DNA from 2 places in the Larkinella bovis genome. Region 2 is predicted to be linked to the other one. Evidence: riboswitches for the same ligand, from Rfam matches in the RefSeq annotation. Region 2 holds a riboswitch; the other holds the start of a gene.
The links. Region 2 has a riboswitch for thiamine pyrophosphate ahead of ACFPMF_RS23455 (TonB-dependent receptor). Riboswitches for the same ligand answer to the same signal wherever they lie in the genome.

Region 1 (3,416 bases), on a different contig from region 2:
CATTGAACTTTTTCAGAACGGAAACATAGTTGTCAAAGATCGAACTGCTGGTTGCGGATGAAACGGATGTGTTCATGATCGTGTTTATTAGTATGTGTTTGTTATGTGTTTTGGTCGCCTTTCGGCTGTTTGATGATTCAAAAATACCGGGTCGGAGAAGGGACCACAACGGCGGAATGGTAACTGGTAGAGAAAAGCTGGTAACTGGCGGACAAAGCACTTTAACGAGAAACAGGAAGTCGCTTTCTTTGCAGACTCATTTAAAAATTGGTTATGTTACACCGGGTTGTTATTACTGGAATGGGCGCGTTTACCCCCATTGGCCACGATCTCCAGACTTTCTGGCGAAACGTCACGGAGGGGAAGTCGTCATTTGCGAAAATGGCCCGTTTCGATGCTTCTCTGTTCCGAACGCAGTTTGCGGCTGAAATAGCAGATTTTAATCCCTTACAATACCTGAGCCGGAATGACGTCAAACGAACGGATCGGTTCACGCAGTTTGCTCTCATTGCCGCTGAACAGGCCATTCAGGATTCCGGTTTTGACCTGGCGAAAATGGATCCGTTCGACGTAGGCGTCATCTGGGGTTCCGGACAGGGGGGCACCGAAACGCTGGAAGAACAAACGGCTGAGTTTGTGACGGGCGACGGCCATCCCCGGTTCAGTCCCTTTCTGGTGCCGAAAGTGCTGGTCAACCTGGCGTCGGGTATGATTTCGATCCGCCACGGTTTGATGGGCATCAACTACACGGCGGTTTCGGCCTGCGCCAGTTCGAACTCGGCCCTGATGGATGCGTTTAATTACATCCGGTTGGGCAAAGCCAAAATCATTGTCAGTGGCGGTTGCGATGCGGCCATTACGCCGACATCGTTCGGCGGTTATTGCTCCATGAAAGCTATGTCGACCCAGAATGCAAATCCCGAAATCGCTTCCCGGCCGTTTGATGTCGAGCGCGACGGTTTTGTGATGGGCGAAGGGGCCGGGGCCCTTGTTCTGGAAGAATATGAACACGCCCGGGCCCGGGGCGCTACCATTTATGGTGAAATGGTGGGTGCAGCCATGACCGGCGATGCCTATCACATTACAGCCACCCATCCGGAGGGGATCGGTGCCACCCGGGCCATGCAACTGGCGCTGAAAGAAGCCCGAATCAATATCGAAGAACTGGATTATCTGAATGCGCATGCAACCTCAACGCCAGTGGGTGATTTGTCGGAAATGAAGGCCGTCGCGCAGTTGACCGGGAATCGAAAAACCAACCTCTCCATCAGTGCGACAAAGTCGATAACCGGGCACTTAATGGGCGGGGCCGGGGCTATCGAAGCCATTATTTCGATTTTGGCCATGCGCGATAACGTTATACCGCCGACCATCAACACCACCGTTCGTGACCCGGCTATTCCGGACAGCCTGAACATCGTGCTGAAAGACGCGTTAGAAACCGAAGTCAGAACTGTCATGAGCAATACCTTTGGTTTTGGCGGCCACAACGGTATTGTGGTTTTTCAGAAAATCTAAAACCGTATTCCAAAATCGCCTACCTTTACCGGGCAACTTTAGGGGTGTCGGTGCCGAATTGGGCCGACTGAGAGCACACCCTCATCACCTGATGCCGTTCATACGGCCGTAGGGAAAAGTTACCGGAAACCGCTCGCCCCCGTTAAAGTTGCTGTTTATGAACTCCTTGACAGCACTATGTTTCCAACACCCCAATCCATCTGGACCGATGTCACGCAGATTCGTGCGCAGGCTCCGCTGATTCACAACATCACCAACTTTGTCGTCATGAACAACACGGCCAACGCTCTGCTGGCCGTCGGGGCCTCGCCCGCCATGGTGCATGCGCCCGAAGAAACCGCCGATTTTGTGGCTATTTCCAGTGCGTTGGTGGTCAACATCGGCACCCTGGACGAAAATTTTGTCGCCGGAATGAAACAGGCCATGCGTCGGGCAAAAGACCTAGGTAAGCCGATTGTGTTTGACCCGGTGGGCGTGGGAGCCACACCGTACCGAAACCGGGTCAGTGCGGAACTGCTGACCCTGTCGGCTCCCGAGATCATTCGGGGAAACGCTTCTGAAATTATGGCGCTGGCCGGTCTGGATGCCCAGACGAAGGGAGTCGATAGCCTGTTCGGATCCGATGCGGCCGTTGATGCGGCTCACCAACTGAGCCGGTCGCTGGGTTGTGTCGTGGTGGTCAGTGGGGCGACGGATTATATTATTCGCGGGGAGCAAACCGCAGCGATTGCCAACGGGCACCCGTTGATGACCAGGGTGACGGGGATGGGTTGTACGGCAACGGCACTGACCGGCGCGTTTGCTGCGGTCAATGCGGATTATTTCCAGGCCGCTGCGCACGCGATGGCGGTGATGGGAGTGGCGGGCGAAATGGCGGTAGAAAAACAAACCGCACCGGGTAGTTTGCAGGTCAATTTCCTGGATGCCCTGTACCAGTTGACCGCGTCGGATATTGCTGACCGTCTGAAAATCAACGAATGATGCACGGACTCTATTTAGTGACTGATGCCGGATGCGCTGGTCAGGCGGGTCACACACTCCCGTTTGTGGTTGAAGAAGCCTGCCGGGCGGGCGTTCAGTGGGTGCAGGTCCGGGAGAAAACCGCATCGACGCGGGCGTTTGTCGAACTCGCGGCTGAACTAAAGCGGATTACCGAAACCTACGGTGCTAAACTAATCATCAACGACCGGGTCGATGTGGCGCTGGCGGTTGATGCCGACGGCGTTCATATTGGGCAGGACGACATGCCACCCACGATGGTGCGCAACCTGATTGGGCCGGATAAAATCATTGGTCTTTCGATCAACAATCTCGCCGAACTGGAAAGTGCGGAAGGGCTTGCGATTGACTATATTGGGGCTGCTACGGTATTTCCAACCGCCACCAAACAGGATACGTCAAGCTTGCTCGGGCTGGAGGGTTTACGGGAAATCTGCCGCCGGTCCCGGTGGCCCGTGTTTGCCATTGGTGGGATCAAGGCCGGAAACCTGCAGGCGGTTTTGCAGGCCGGCGCTGCGGGAGCAGCGGTGGTTTCGGCGATTTGTGGCCATCCGTCGCCTTACGAAGCGACCCGTCAACTCAATCAACTTCGAAACGGATGAAAACCTACGCGCGTGCACTAACCATCGCTGGTTCCGACAGTGGCGGTGGGGCCGGGATTCAGGCGGACCTCAAAACCTTCGCGGCCCTGGGTTGCTACGGAATGTCGGTTCTGACGGCGTTAACCGCCCAGAATACCCAAGCGGTCACCGGGATTCTGCCCGTACCGCCCGCGTTTATTGCCGAGCAGCTCAAGGCGGTTTTGGGGGATATCGGTGTCGATGCCGTTAAAATTGGCATGTTGCATTCGCCGGAAGTGATTGTCCAGGTGGCAAAAACGCTCCGGGAATTTGCGGTGA
Region 2 (3,416 bases):
GTGCGGCTGATGGTCGAATCGCCGATCACGACGTTCGGCAAACCGTAATCCGACAGGCGGTTATTGGCCCGGAACTGTTCGTAATAGCCTCGGCCTTTGGTGTAGTGCAACGACGCATTCAGACGCCAGTTTTTGCTCAACTCATGCGAACTAATCAACTGGTAATGATCCTGTTGATAATTATCGACCTCATTTTCGTAGGTGTAGGCATTGTAGGTCCGGTTAGTTTTCAGCAGGCTTTCCGGCACCCCATCCCAGGCCTGGTACGTTTTTTCCATACCCGAGAACACATTGAGCCGCACAAAGCTTTTCTTACCGTACCAGCCGCCCGACAGGTAAAACGATTTCAGGTTCGACGATGCCCGGTCGATATACCCGTCCGACACGATTCTGGACAGTCGCGCATCGACCACAAAGTGATTACTCAGCAAACCGGAACCGGCTTTTACGGTGGTTTTCAGCGTATTGAACGAGCCCCCAGACACATCCACCTCGCCGTACGGATTGCGTTCCAGACTGTTGGTTTGTACGTTAACCGAAGCACCGAAGGCCCCCGCGCCGTTGGTCGAGGTGCCCACGCCCCGCTGAATCTGAATACTGCTGACCGATGAGGCAATATCCGGCATATTGACCCAGAACGTACCCTGCGATTCGGCGTCATTGTACGGAATTCCGTTGACGGTTACATTAACCCGCGTCGCATCCGAACCGCGAATCCGAAAACCGGTATAGCCGACGCCCGCACCCGCGTCGGAGGTGGTCACCAGCGACGGCGTAAAATTCAGCAGCAGCGGAATATCCTGCCCCAGATTCTGCTTCGTCAGCTCTTTGCCGGAAACGTTCGTGTAGGCAATCGCCGACTTCTGGTTGGCGCGCGTGGCACTGACCACTACCTCATCGACAACGACGACCGTTTTGGTCAGCGAAACCGTAATCTGAGCATCCTGATTCAATTCAACGGTTTTTAAAACTGGCTCATAACCCAGCAGAGAGATGCGTAATTGGGTGGTGCCCGGTTTCAAATTCGTCAGACGGAATGCGCCGTTGGCATCCGCAAATGTGCCTTTATACGTGCTTTCGACTGTAACCGCTGCACCGGGTAACACCCCGCCGTCGGCATCGTTGATGGTTCCGGAAATGGAAAATTGCGCCCAGGCGGGCAGACTGGCGAGCAAAAAAACCGCCGAGAGTAAGCTTAGGTTGACGAAATACAGCCTAACCGTCACATTTTTCATGGTATACGAAATGTTCACGACAGGCAAGGGGCCGACCTATCTACTGGATGTATGTGGTAAAATGAAACTTAACGAACTTAGGTTCGTCGGTACGTTCCCTTCGCCGGCATTACCCGGTGCAGGTTCAATGGGTATAATCTCAGCCCGTTGTATTAAGGCACCCCTTATGTAAGATTAAGCGATGCAAAGGTAAGCGTGGAAATGGTACAAAAAAGCATTTTGCCGAAATATTGAACGACAATGAACTGTATCTGAAATTTAAATGTATATACATTAAATGTCGATACAATTAAATAAATTTGTCATATTACTTTTAAAACTCCCGCAATCATGGAAACGCTCGTCAATGGATTACACCACGTTACGGCTCTGGCCGGCGATGCCCAGGGTAATGTTGATTTTTACACGCACATTCTGGGATTACGGCTGGTCAAAAAAACCATCAACTTCGATGCGCCGGATGTTTACCACCTGTACTACGGGGACGAAACCGGGTCGCCGGGGAGTATCCTGACGTTTTTTCCGTACGGTAAAAGCTTTCCCCGGGGCCGGAAGGGTGGGGGGCAACTGACCTATACGGCGTTTTCGGTTCCGACGGCTTCGCTGAGTTTCTGGATCAATCGGCTGCATGAATTCAATATTGCCTTTACAGGTCCTTACCAACGCTTTAACGAAACCTACCTGCGGTTTGAGGATTTCGACGGCATGGGCATCGAACTGGTGGCGCACGACAACGACTCCCGGCCCGGCTGGTCGAACGGTTTTATTCCCCTCGAACACGCCGTCAAAGGTTTCCATACCGTCACGTTAAACGAGTTCAACGTGGATGATACGGTTACCTTATTAACCGAATCGCTGGGACATACTCTCGTCGCCGAAGAGGCCGGTTTGTTCCGGTTTCAGGCCGGGAAAGGCGGTTCCGGGAATTACGTGGATGTGAAACATTCACCCACCGATGTTCGGGCGCAGCAGGGCAACGGTTCGGTGCACCACGTTGCTTTCTCAACCGATAGCGACGAATCACAGATCGTGCTGCAACAACAACTGCTGGAAGCCGGTTATCACGTGACACCCGTTCAGGATCGGAATTATTTCCACAGCATTTATTTCCGCGAACCGGGCGGTATTTTGTTCGAAGTAGCGACCAACCCGCCGGGATTTGCCGTCGATGAACCCGTTGCGGACTTGGGGAAAACGCTTAAATTGCCCGAGTGGTACGAACCCCGTCGTGCAAAAATTGAAGCGGCATTACCGAAAATTGAAGTGAAATAACGGACAGGGGCAGAAGGTACGATGAATACCTTTTGCCCTTACTTTATCCTAAACACGATGATACACGATCCTAATAACTTCCTTACCGCCGGAAAACCGCTGGAAAAAGCCGCAAAAGTGATGGTTATGGTACACGGGCGGGGGGCCTCCGCGCGGGATATTCTGTCGTTGTCAGAATATATTACCGATGATAACTTTGCGTTTATCGCCCCGCAGGCCCATCAGGGCACCTGGTATCCGTATTCGTTCCTGAGCCCCATCGAACAGAACGAGCCCCATCTGTCGTCGGCCCTGCAGGTGCTGAGCAGTCTGCGCGCCCGGCTGCAGTCGGACTATAACTTCAAAACACCCCAGATTTTCTGGCTCGGTTTTTCGCAGGGTGCCTGTCTGGCGCTGGAATTTGTGGCCCGCAATGCGATGCCATACGGCGGGGTTTTCGGGCTGAGTGGCGGTTTGATCGGCCCGCCGGGAACGCCCCGGCTGTACGACGGCGAACTGGAAGAAACACCGGCTTTTCTGGGGTGCAGCGACATCGATCCGCACATTCCGAAAGACCGCGTCATCGAGTCGGAAGGCGTGTTCCGGGCTATGGGTGCCCAGGTGAAAATGAAATTATATCCAAATTTTCCGCATTCAGTCAACGAAGATGAGTTAAAGATTGTTAACCAGTTAATTGCCGGTTCGCCGACCTCCGGCGCACCCATTCGTGAGTTGTACACTTAAAACTACCACGTCCGATGAGTCAGTTTATGGTAGAAATCAATCTTCCGGCCGAAATGACCGAGGAGTTTACGGTAAAAATTCCGCACCAGCGTTTGAAAGTCAATGAATTGATGGAAAACGGCAAGCTGTTGACGTATGCCTTGTCCTTCGACCGCCAGAAACTATGGTGCGTCGTCAAGGCCCAGA

Region 1: linked by a shared signal. The riboswitch ahead of thiM (hydroxyethylthiazole kinase) and the one ahead of ACFPMF_RS23455 (TonB-dependent receptor) in region 2 are both predicted to bind thiamine pyrophosphate.

The regions. Positions count from the first base shown of each region.
Region 1 covers NZ_JBHSMA010000002.1:357,455-360,870, forward strand. The annotation lists gene ACFPMF_RS08635 (DUF805 domain-containing protein) at 1-76, opposite strand, end outside; gene fabF (beta-ketoacyl-ACP synthase II) at 274-1,518, shown strand; TPP riboswitch at 1,549-1,650, shown strand; gene thiM (hydroxyethylthiazole kinase) at 1,696-2,499, shown strand; gene thiE (thiamine phosphate synthase) at 2,496-3,119, shown strand; gene thiD (bifunctional hydroxymethylpyrimidine kinase/phosphomethylpyrimidine kinase) at 3,116-3,416, shown strand, end outside.
Region 2 covers NZ_JBHSMA010000011.1:148,086-151,501, forward strand. The annotation lists gene ACFPMF_RS23455 (TonB-dependent receptor) at 1-1,235, opposite strand, end outside; TPP riboswitch at 1,313-1,410, opposite strand; gene ACFPMF_RS23460 (ring-cleaving dioxygenase) at 1,566-2,507, shown strand; gene ACFPMF_RS23465 (alpha/beta hydrolase) at 2,565-3,230, shown strand; gene ACFPMF_RS23470 (muconolactone Delta-isomerase family protein) at 3,245-3,416, shown strand, end outside.